DNA from 2 places in the Polymorphospora sp. A560 genome. Region 2 is predicted to be linked to the other one. Evidence: riboswitches for the same ligand, from Rfam matches in the RefSeq annotation. Region 2 holds a riboswitch; the other holds the start of a gene.
The links. Region 2 has a riboswitch for cyclic di-AMP ahead of QCD66_RS08255 (coiled-coil domain-containing protein). Riboswitches for the same ligand answer to the same signal wherever they lie in the genome.
Positions count from the first base shown of each region.

Region 1: another riboswitch for cyclic di-AMP. It lies ahead of QCD66_RS18125 (C39 family peptidase); the one in region 2 lies ahead of QCD66_RS08255 (coiled-coil domain-containing protein).

Region 1 is NZ_CP122282.1:4,059,729-4,065,141, forward strand. It holds gene QCD66_RS18120 (SDR family NAD(P)-dependent oxidoreductase) at 64-801, shown strand; gene QCD66_RS18125 (C39 family peptidase) at 858-1,556, opposite strand; cyclic di-AMP (ydaO/yuaA leader) riboswitch at 1,946-2,085, opposite strand; gene QCD66_RS18130 (helix-turn-helix transcriptional regulator) at 2,498-2,941, shown strand; gene QCD66_RS18135 (VOC family protein) at 2,952-3,362, shown strand; gene QCD66_RS18140 (ATP-binding cassette domain-containing protein) at 3,508-5,413, shown strand, end outside.
Region 2 is NZ_CP122282.1:1,795,421-1,800,833, reverse strand. It holds gene QCD66_RS08260 (cation diffusion facilitator family transporter) at 1-895, shown strand, start outside; cyclic di-AMP (ydaO/yuaA leader) riboswitch at 1,053-1,182, shown strand; gene QCD66_RS08255 (coiled-coil domain-containing protein) at 1,186-2,238, shown strand; gene QCD66_RS08250 (TetR/AcrR family transcriptional regulator) at 2,320-2,877, opposite strand; gene QCD66_RS08245 (FAD-dependent monooxygenase) at 2,939-4,039, shown strand; gene QCD66_RS08240 (glycosyl hydrolase) at 4,438-5,413, shown strand, end outside.

The DNA of each region.
Region 1 (5,413 bases), 2.3 Mb from region 2:
CCACACCGGACGGCAGCGCGGTAGCGTCACCACCACGACCAGCCGAAAGAGGGGGAGTGGGCAGTGCCCGACACACCGGTAACCGTGGTAACCGGCGGCAGCCGCGGAATCGGCGCCGCCACCGTACGCCGGCTCGCCGCCGCCGGACACGACATCGCACTGTGCTACCGCGACGACACCGCCGCCGCCGAAACCGTCCTCGCCGACATCCACACCACCGGCCGACGCGGCATCGCCGTACGCGCCGACGTCACCGACCCCGACCAGGTCACCGACCTGTTCGACCAGACCGAGGCGAAACTGGGGACGGTCACCGGCCTGGTCAACAACGCCGGCGTCACCAGCCGCATCGGCCCACTCGTCGACCTCACCCCGCAAGACCTGCGCCACGTCATCGACGTCAACCTCGTCAGCGCCATCCTCTGCGCCCAACAGGCCGCCCGCCGCATGAACGCCGGCGGCGCCATCGTCAACGTCTCGTCCGCCGCCGCCACCCTCGGCTCACCCGGCGAATACATCCACTACGCCGCCGCCAAGGCCGGCGTCGACGCCCTCACCATCGGCCTGTCCAAAGAACTCGGCCCACGCGGCATCCGCGTCAACGGAGTCGCACCCGGCACCGTCTGGACCGACATCCACACCGTCTCCGGCGACCCCGACCGCCCCAACCGCATCGCCCGGCGCGCACCACTGGGCCGCGCCGGCGACGCACCCGAGATCGCCCACGCCATCGCCTGGCTGCTCAGCCCCGAGGCGTCGTACGCCACCGGCACCATCCTGCGCGTCGCCGGCGGACTCTGACCCACGAACAAGGGCCGGCCCACCAGGGCCGGCCCTTGTTCCGTACGTGTACCCGGTCAGTACGAGTAACCGCGCGACGCCATCCAGTGCGCCATCGTGATCGTGCTCATCCAGTAGCTCGCCGGACCGACACCACTGGGATCGGCGACCCGCACCTGCCGCCCCTCGTCGCCGTAACCGACGATCGTCACGTAGTGCCCACCGGGGAAGCTGCGCCAGAAGCCGTCGTTGTCCGTCGCCCCGCCGACGATGTTCGCCACCACCGGCCGCCCCTTGCCGACCGCCTCGACCACGTCCGCCTGCAGCCGGTCCATCTGCGCCGACGTCGCCTTCTGGCCGGGAATCTCCCGCACCCGGTAGGCGTCCCCGCCGACCACCTTGTTCAACACCCGCGCGATGTCGTGCGACGAGTTCGTCCCGGCGAACGTCGTACCCAGCTGCCCCGCCAGGTTGTCCTGGCTCGGCGTGTGCCCCTGCGCGCTCAGCGCGATACGGGTCGACGCCGGACCGCAGTAGTACGCGTTCGGCTGGTACTGGAAGTCGTACGACAGCGTCTTCTCCGCCGGCGCCTTCGGCGCGGCCTCCTTGGGTGCGGCCTCCTGCGGCGGCGCCGCCTGGGCCCGCTCCGGCGTCAGCGCCAACTGCACCACACCCGACTCGACCCCCGCGTTTGACTCCGCCCCGGTCGGGGTACCGGACGAAAGGCTGCCCGTCGTCGCGGCCACCGCCAGCACGGCGGCCGACGCCACGGCCACCGAACGGAAACGGTTGGGGATAACCCGACGGAACGGATTGTACGAACGAGAGTTTTCCACTTGAAGCTCCATTACCCGCCGACTGTCGTCGGCGTCCCAATCGAAAACGGCAGACGTCGACCAGACCGACGAATCGCGACCCACCCGGGACAGGACCCGCAAAACCGACGGCGGGCCGCAGACGGCACCGCCGCCACAACGGGAGACGCGAAACAGGAAAAGGACAGCCGGCAACGGCCGGCTCAGTCGATTCCGAACCGATCTGGTGTCGTGATCAGTGATCCGGCGTCAGCAAACAGCCAGGATCGTCGGTCCACGCGACAAACGGCCGCACGACAGGGAAATGGGGGATGTGCCAACCAGGCACGCTCGGTACCGCACGAACAGTCGTCTCCTTCCACAACCGCCTACCGGGTTAGCTGACGGATTCGGGCGGGAAAGGTCGCCCTACCGCAGGCATCGGCCCACGGATTCACCCCGATTGCTTGGGTCCCCGGCTCGTACGAATACGACTAAGCGGATCCGCTCCGGCGCCATCGGATGATGACCCAACAACCGGAACGGATTTCCCGACCGTACTGGCCGCCCTCCGCCGTGCCAAGACCCGGTTATCGCGCTGCGATCTATCGCACTCGCGTTCGCCGCACCCGGGCGAAGCCGGGCCGCAAGCGCCCAGCAAAGCCAAAACGGAACGGACGGTGTGTGCACCACCGAAACAACGGCGCCCCCGAGGCCCACCGTCGATACATCACCCGACCACGACGCCACCGAAAAGACGACCCCCATGCCCTCTCGGCCAAATCATCGGGTACGGGCAGCCAGGCCACCCGCCACGACACCAAAGGTGCCCCTGTGACGCCCGGCCACCAGTGGGAGAAAGCCGGCCGAACCACCCCGACCACGCTGGGCAACCCCACCACCGCCATGGCACCATCACGCACGTGACCAGCAACTCCGCCACGACGCAGCACCTGCGCGACCTCGCCCGCCTGCGCCGCGTCCGGGACCGGATCGACCGGGAGTACGCCCGGCCGCTGGACGTCGAGGCCCTCGCCCGCGGCGTGAACATGTCCGCCGGACACCTCAGCCGCCAGTTCCGGCTCGCCTACGGCGAGTCGCCCTACTCCTACCTGATGACCCGACGCATCGAACGCGCCATGGCCCTGCTCCGCCGCGGCGACCTCAGCGTCACCGAGGTCTGCTTCACCGTCGGCTGCGCCTCACTGGGCACCTTCAGCACCCGCTTCACCGAACTCGTCGGCGTCCCGCCCAGCGTCTACCGCCGCCAGGCCGGACACGCCACCGCGGGAATCCCGTCATGCGTCGCCAAACAGGTGACCAGACCGATCAGGAATCGAGAAGCAGCAGGCAACGGCCACAACTAGCGTGACCGGCATGGACATCACCATTCACCACACCTTCCTGCCGCAGACCGACCCCGACGCCGCCCTCGCCTTCTACCGCGACGCCCTCGGCTTCGAGGTCCGCAACGACGTCGGCTACAGCGGAATGCGCTGGATCACCGTCGGCCCCACCAACCAGCCCGGCACCTCCATCGTCCTGCACCCGCCGGCCGCCGACCCCGGCATCACCGACGACGAACGCCGCACCATCACCGAGATGATGGCCAAAGGCACCTACGCCAGCGTCGTCCTGGCCACCCACGACCTCGACAGCACCTTCGAACGCCTCCAGGCCAGCGACGCCGAGGTCGTCCAGGAGCCGACCCAGCAGCCGTACGGAATCCGCGACTGCGCCTTCCGCGACCCCGCCGGCAACATGGTCCGCATCCAGGAACTCGGCTGAACCCACGAAACGACCGATGACCGCCGACCCCCGCCCGGCGCCGCCACGACACCGAACACCGGCGCCGGGCGGGGGAGCGGGGAGACCGGCCCGCCACGCACCAGGCGACGCCGCACCGCGGCCCCGCCCGACAGATGGAGACACGATGAGCAAGGCCACGACGACGCAGCCGCCCGCGCCACACATCGCCGACAGCCACGACCTGATCCGCGTACACGGCGCCCGCGAGAACAACCTCAAGGACATCAGCGTCGACATCCCCAAGCGCCGACTCACCGTCTTCACCGGCGTCTCCGGCTCCGGCAAGAGCTCCCTGGTCTTCGGCACCATCGCCGCCGAATCACAGCGGATGATCAACGAAACCTACAGCGCCTTCGTCCAGGGCTTCATGCCGACCATGGCCCGACCCGACGTCGACGTACTCGACGGACTGACCACCGCGATCATCGTCGACCAGGAACGGATGGGCAGCGACCCACGCTCCACCGTCGGCACCGCCACCGACGCCAACGCCATGCTCCGCATCCTGTTCAGCCGCCTCGCCAAGCCACACATCGGCTCACCCCAGGCCTACTCCTTCAACGTCGCCTCCATCTCCGGCGCCGGAGCCGTCACCGTCGAACGCGGCGGCACCACCACCACCAAGGAACGACGCAGCTTCAGCATCACCGGCGGCATGTGCCCCCGCTGCGAGGGCCGGGGAGCCGTCAACGACTTCAACCTCGCCGCCCTCTACGACGACACCAAATCCCTCAACGAGGGCGCGCTGACCGTACCCGGCTACAGCATGGACGGCTGGTACGGCCGCATCTACCGCGGCTGCGGCTTCCTCGACCCCGACAAGCCGATCCGCAAGTACACCAAGAAGGAACTGCACGACCTGCTCCACAAGGAGCCGACCAAACTCAAGGTCGAGGGAGTCAACCTGACCTACCTCGGACTGATCCCACAGATCCAGAAGTCGTTCCTGGCCAAGGACGTCGACGCCATGCAGCCGCACATCCGCGCCTTCGTCGAACGCGCCGTCGTCTTCACCACCTGCCCCGAATGCGGCGGCACCCGCCTCAACGAAGGCGCCCGATCCTCCAAGATCAAGGGGATCAACATCGCCGACGCCTGCGCGATGCAGATCAGCGACCTCGCCACCTGGGTCCGCGACCTCGACGAACCGTCGGTCGCGCCACTGCTGGCGAAGCTACGGCACACCCTCGACTCCTTCGTCGAGATCGGACTCGGCTACCTCAGCCTCGACCGGCCCTCGGGCACCCTGTCCGGCGGCGAGGCACAGCGCACCAAGATGATCCGCCACCTCGGCTCCTCGCTCACCGACGTCACCTACGTCTTCGACGAACCCACCATCGGCCTGCACCCGCACGACATCCAGCGGATGAACGAACTGCTGCGGCAACTGCGCGACAAGGGCAACACCGTCCTCGTCGTCGAACACAAACCCGAGACGATCGCGATCGCCGACCACATCGTCGACCTCGGCCCCGGCGCCGGCACCGCCGGTGGGGAAGTGGTCTTCGAAGGCACCATCGACGCCCTACGCGCCAGCGGCACCCTCACCGGACGGCACCTGGACGACCGGGCCAGCCTCAAACCCTCGGTACGGACACCGTCCGGAGCGCTCGAGGTACGCGGCGCCAGCACCCACAACCTCCGCGACGTCGACGTCGACATCCCGCTCGGCGTGCTCGTCGTCGTCACCGGCGTCGCCGGCTCGGGAAAGAGCTCACTGATCCACGGCTCGGTCGCCGGCCGCGACGCCGTCGTGTCGGTCGACCAGGCCCCGATCCGCGGCTCGCGACGCAGCAACCCGGCGACGTACACCGGACTGCTCGACCCGATCCGCAAGGCGTTCGCGAAGGTCAACGGCGTCAAGCCCGCCCTGTTCAGCGCCAACTCCGAGGGCGCCTGCCCGGTCTGCAACGGCGCCGGCGTCATCTACACCGACCTGGGCATCATGGCCACCGTCGCCAGCACCTGTGAGGAGTGCGAGGGAAAGCGGTTCGACGCGTCGGTGCTGAAGTACCACCTGGGCGGCCGCG
Region 2 (5,413 bases):
CGGCGCGCAGGCGAAGCGGGCCGGCGAGAAGCACCGGGGACGGCTGTGGGCCGCCTTCTTCCTGATCGCCGTCTTCATGGTGGTCGAGGCGGTCGCCGCCCTGATCACGGGCTCGCTGGCGCTGCTCTCCGACGCCGGGCACATGTTCACCGACGTACTCGGGATCGGGATGGCCCTCGCCGCGATCACGGCGGCCCGCCGGGCGGCCGGCGACCCGCAGCGGACCTTCGGCCTCTACCGGCTCGAGGTGCTCGCCGCGCTGGCCAACGCCGTGCTGCTCTTCGGGGTCGCGATCTACGTGCTGATCGAGGCGGTACGCCGGTTCGACGATCCGCCGCACGTGCTGGCCGGGCCGATGATGCTGGTCGCCGTACTCGGCCTGATCGCCAACATCGTCGCGTTCATGCTGCTGCGCGCGGGCGCGCAGGAGAGCATCAACGTGCGCGGGGCCTACCTGGAGGTGCTCGGCGACCTGTTCGGCTCGGTCGGGGTCATCGTGGCCGCCGGGCTGATCACGCTGACCGACTGGTACTGGGTCGACCCGGTGGTGGCGGTCGCGGTGGGCCTGTTCATCCTGCCGCGCACCTGGAAGCTGGCCCGGGCGGCGGTACGGATCCTGGTCCAGGCCGCCCCGGAGCACCTCGACGTGCCGGCGGTGCAGGCCCGGCTGGCGGCCGTACCGGGGGTGTCGGACGTGCACGACCTGCACGTGTGGACACTGACCTCGGGCATGGATGTCGCCTCGGCGCACCTGACGGTCGACCCGGCCGCCGAGGTCGGCGCGGTGCTGGCCGCCGCGCGGGAGGCGTTGCACGACGACTTCCACATCGAACACGCCACGTTGCAGGTCGAACCCGCTGCGTCGAAGGGCGATTGCGGCCCGGCGCACTGGTGACCTTAGCTGCGACTTAAGTTTCGTGACCTGCCTGATACTGTCGGCCAGCTTTGTCCTGAAATATCAGTGGATCACCGCACTTGCTGTCCCCCGCCCGCCGGACGGCTACCGGTAGGCTCGGCCGCGGCCTCCGCCGGGCGGCGCCCCTCGGTGCCTGCGGCGGCCGTCGCCTAATCGCCTTGGCGAGCCGGGGAACCATCGTTACTCGGGGTGCATCCGCGACAGCGGTAGGGATCTTCCGTCCCGAACCCGTCAGCTAACCCGGTCGGCGGCTGACGGAAGGACTGTTCGTGAGGTTGAGAGAAAAAGGACTCCTGGCCGCGCTGCTGGCCGTCGCCGTCGCGTTCGGCGCGGCACCGGCGACCGCCGCGCCGGTCGGCAGCGTCCCGGCCCGGCAGGCACTCGCGCCGGGCGACATCGACGAGGGCGGCACCAAGAAGCTGCGCGACCAGCTCGACGCCGCCACCAAGGGATACGTCGACGCCAAGGCGGCGCTCGACAACTCCACCACGCGCCAGAAGGAACTCGACGCCCGGCTGAAGACCATCGGCGAGGAGCTGACCGTACGCAGCCAGGCGGTCGGCGAGCTGGCCTCGCGGGCCTACCGCACCGGTCGCATCGGCCCGATCGCCGCCCTGCTGAACACCAGCTCACCGGAGGGCTTCCTCGACCGGACCACGGCGCTGGGCAACCTCGCCACCAGCGAGGACCGGCAGCTGCGGCTGCTCCAGGAGACGCAGGAGCTCCAGACCCGCGCCCGCGCGGCGATCGACAACGAGATCCGCGAGCAGAAGAAGCAGCTCGCCACCATGGAGCAGCGCAAGAAGCAGGCCGAACGGGCGCTGGCCGAGGCCGGCAGCGGCCAGTCCAGCTCCGGGGTGCAGGGCTCGGGCTCCGGGTCGGGTTCCGGGTCTGCGTCGGCGAAGCCGGCACCGCGCAACGCCAACGGCTCGTGGCCCAGCGAGGGGTGCACGATCAACGACCCGACCACCTCGGGCTGCATCACCCCGCGCACGCTGCACGCGCTCAACCAGGCCAAGGCGGCCGGCTTCACCCGGTACGTCTCCTGCTACCGCAGCGGTGGCTCCGGTGAACACCCGAAGGGCCGGGCCTGCGACTTCGCCGCCCAGAAGGGCGGGTTCGGGGGCGTGGCGACCGGCGGCGACCGCACATACGGCAACAACCTGGCCGCGTACTACGTCAACAACGCCAGCCGGCTCGGCGTGCTCTACGTGATCTGGTTCAAGCAGATCTGGCTGCCCGGCAGCGGCTGGAAGGCGTACCGGGGCGGCGGCGACCCGTCCAGCGACCACACCAACCACGTACACCTGTCGGTGTACTAGCCGAAGCGACCGATGGCCGGGCCGCCCGAGGGGCGCCCGGCCATCGTCGTCAGCGCCGGACCCGGCGCCCGGCCATCGTCGTCAACGACCGAGTACGCCGGCGAGCACGGCCCGGATGCCGGGGCGGGGGTCGAAGTCGGCGACCGGCATCGACAGTTGGTGCAGCATGGTGCCGTCCAGGTGGTCCATGACCAGTCGGGTGTCCCGCGCCGGGTCGGTCGAGCCGAGGTCGCGCAGCCACACCACGCCCCATCCGACGATCACCTCCTGGCCGCGCCGCAGTTCGGCCTGGAGCGCCGGGCGTACGGCGGCCTCGAGGCCGAGCGCGTAGCGGGCGAGGGTGCGGTGCCGGCCGGGCCCGGTGGCGTACCGGACGAAGTCGGCCAGGGCGCCGGCCAACTCGTCGGCGTCGCGTGGGCGGACCGTGGCGGCGAGCCCCTGCCAGTCGACGCGGTCGAGTTCGACCAGCCGGGTGACGATGCCGGAGAGCAGCGCCTCGCGGGTGCGGAAGTGGTTGGAGGCGGAGCCGGCGGGGAGTCCGGCCCGGGAATCGACGGCCCGGTGGGTGAGGTTGCGTGGGCCGCCGGTGCCCAGCACCTCGATCGCGGCATCCAGTAGTTGGTCCTGCCTGCTCGGCATGTGCTCACCCTAACAACTACACCCGTAGTACCAGCAACTACATCCGTAGTACGGTGGCGACATGAGCGAGCGGGATGGCACGACACGGTCGGCAGCGATCATCGGCGGCGGCATCGGCGGCCTCGCCACGGCGATCCGGCTGCACCGCGCCGGGTGGGCCGTACGGGTCTTCGAGCGCTCGCCGCACCGGGACCCGGCCGGCACCGCGCTCGGCATGTGGCCGCAGGCCCTGCGTGCGCTGGACGCCCTGGGGCTCGGGTCCCGGGTACGCGAGATCGGCGCCCCACAGCGCGGCGGGTCGCTGCGGCGGCCGGACGGCAGCACGATCGGCCACATCGACACGGCCGCCATGGTCCGGCGCAGTGGCGACACCGTCCACCTGATCTCCCGCCCGGCCCTGGTCGGCCTGCTCACCGACGCGCTGCCGGCCGGAATCGTCGAGCTGGGCACCGCGGTGACGAACGGGAACGGGCGACGGGACCTGGCGACGCTGCGCGCCACCCACGACGTGGTCGTGGTCGCCGACGGCATCTTCAGCCAGACGCGTACCACGCTGTTCGGGCCGGCGAGCCGCCCGCGCTACGTGGGCGCGACCGCCTGGCGCGGCACGGTCGACGGGACGGTCGAGGCGCTGACCGAGACGTGGGGGCCGGGCCGGCGGTTCGGCACCACGCCGCGCGAGGACGGCCGGACCAACTGGTATGCGACGCTGCTCACCCCGGAGGGCACCCGCTTTCCGGAGGGGGATCTGGCGGCGCTGCGGACCACGTTCGCCGGGTGGCACGAGGGGGTACGGCGGGTCCTCGACACCGTCTCGCCGGACGAGATGCTCCGCCACGACCTCTACGACCTCGACCGTCCACTGCGGACGTACGTCGACGGCACGGTGGCGCTGATCGGTGACGCGGCCCATGCGATGACCCCGGACCTCGGGCGCGGGGCCTGCGAGGCGCTCATCGACGGGGTGACGATCGCCGACCGGCTGGCCGGGACCGACGACGTGCGGGCCGCCCTGGCGGCGTACGACCGGGAGCGGCGCCGGCCGACGCAGCGGCTGGCCCGGACCGCCCGGCTGATGGGCCGGATGGCGCAGGCCCGACGGTTCACCGGGGTCCGCGACGTCGCCGTACGCGTCGCGACGGCGTTCGGCCCGCCGGCCTGACCGGCGGCTTTTCAGTTCGCGGGCAATGGCGATGCGTTAACAATTAACGATCCCCCCGGACAAAGCTCGACCCGGGCCGCCGGCTTTCCTTTCCAGGGCGTGACGCGACGTACGACCACCGTTGCAGAGAGCGCTCTTACACAAACCTTCATGAACCCCGTCGACCACCCGGAGTCCTCTGGTCAGCAGCGCTCGGAGGGTTTGTGAGAGCGCTCTCTGAGCAGAGTTATATCCGCTCCGGCCGATGCTGTCAACCGAGCCCCAAGTCCGGCTTAGAAATCCGTTAAACATGACCCCTGGACATTGACAGACGACCCTGCCCTCTGGTCACCTCCATGCAACGGTCAGTTAATGCGTTCGAAATTCGATCCCCGTTGCGTCCCACCTCCGGAGGCACCATGAGCCCGACCGTCCGTCACGACACGCCCGGCGGCGGCCACCGCCGCGGCGTGCGTGCCCGGGCCGGCCGTCCCGCCGCCCGATGGCGCGGCATCGCCGCCGCCCTCACCGTCACGCTGGCCGCCACCGGCCTGTCGTTCACCATGCTGCGCAGCGCCGACGCCGCCACGATCGGCGCCGGCAGCTACGCCACCAGCCGCCCGGCCGGTGCTCCCGCCCCGGTCGCCTGCGGCAACATCTCCAACAACCCGCGGCAGTACGTCACCGCCAACGCTCCCGCCGGTGCCGTACCGACCAACGACTGGTGGTCGTCGCTGCTGTTCAAGCAGCAGATCGGTAGCTGTCAGCACTCCGGGCCGCTGCACGCCCACCCGATGTCGTTCCAGCCGGAATCCGGCGGGCTCGGCGTCTCCTACACCACCGAGGCGGCGATCTCCGGCAGCGCGACCGGCGTCGGCGAGTACCACTACCCGTACACCCGCGAGTTCACCCTCGGCGTCGCCGGCCTGAACTCCCCCGACACCAAGGTCGACGGCTGGACCGACTGGACCGTCACGCCGTACTGGTCGGACGGTGCCCGCACGCTCAAGGCGACCATCGGTCACGGCCTGCCGTTCGTCTACGCCCAGGTCACCGGCGGCGACGCCCAGCTCAGCTTCCCCGGCACCCCCACCGTCTGGTCCAACAGCGGCAACCGGGTCGGCTTCTCGATGCGCGGCCACGACTACGTCGCGTACGGCCCGACCGGTTCGACCTGGACGGTCAGTGGCACCACGATCCGGTCCAACCTCGCCGGTCGCGGCTACTTCTCGGTCGCGCTGCTGCCGACCACCCCGTCGACGTCGGCGACCGACCGCACGAACCTCGCCAACACGTACGCGACGTACGCGCACCGGCACGTCACCGGCACCCGCGTCGCGTGGAACTTCAACCAGGCGACCAGCACCGTGAACGCGACGTACACGTTCACCACCA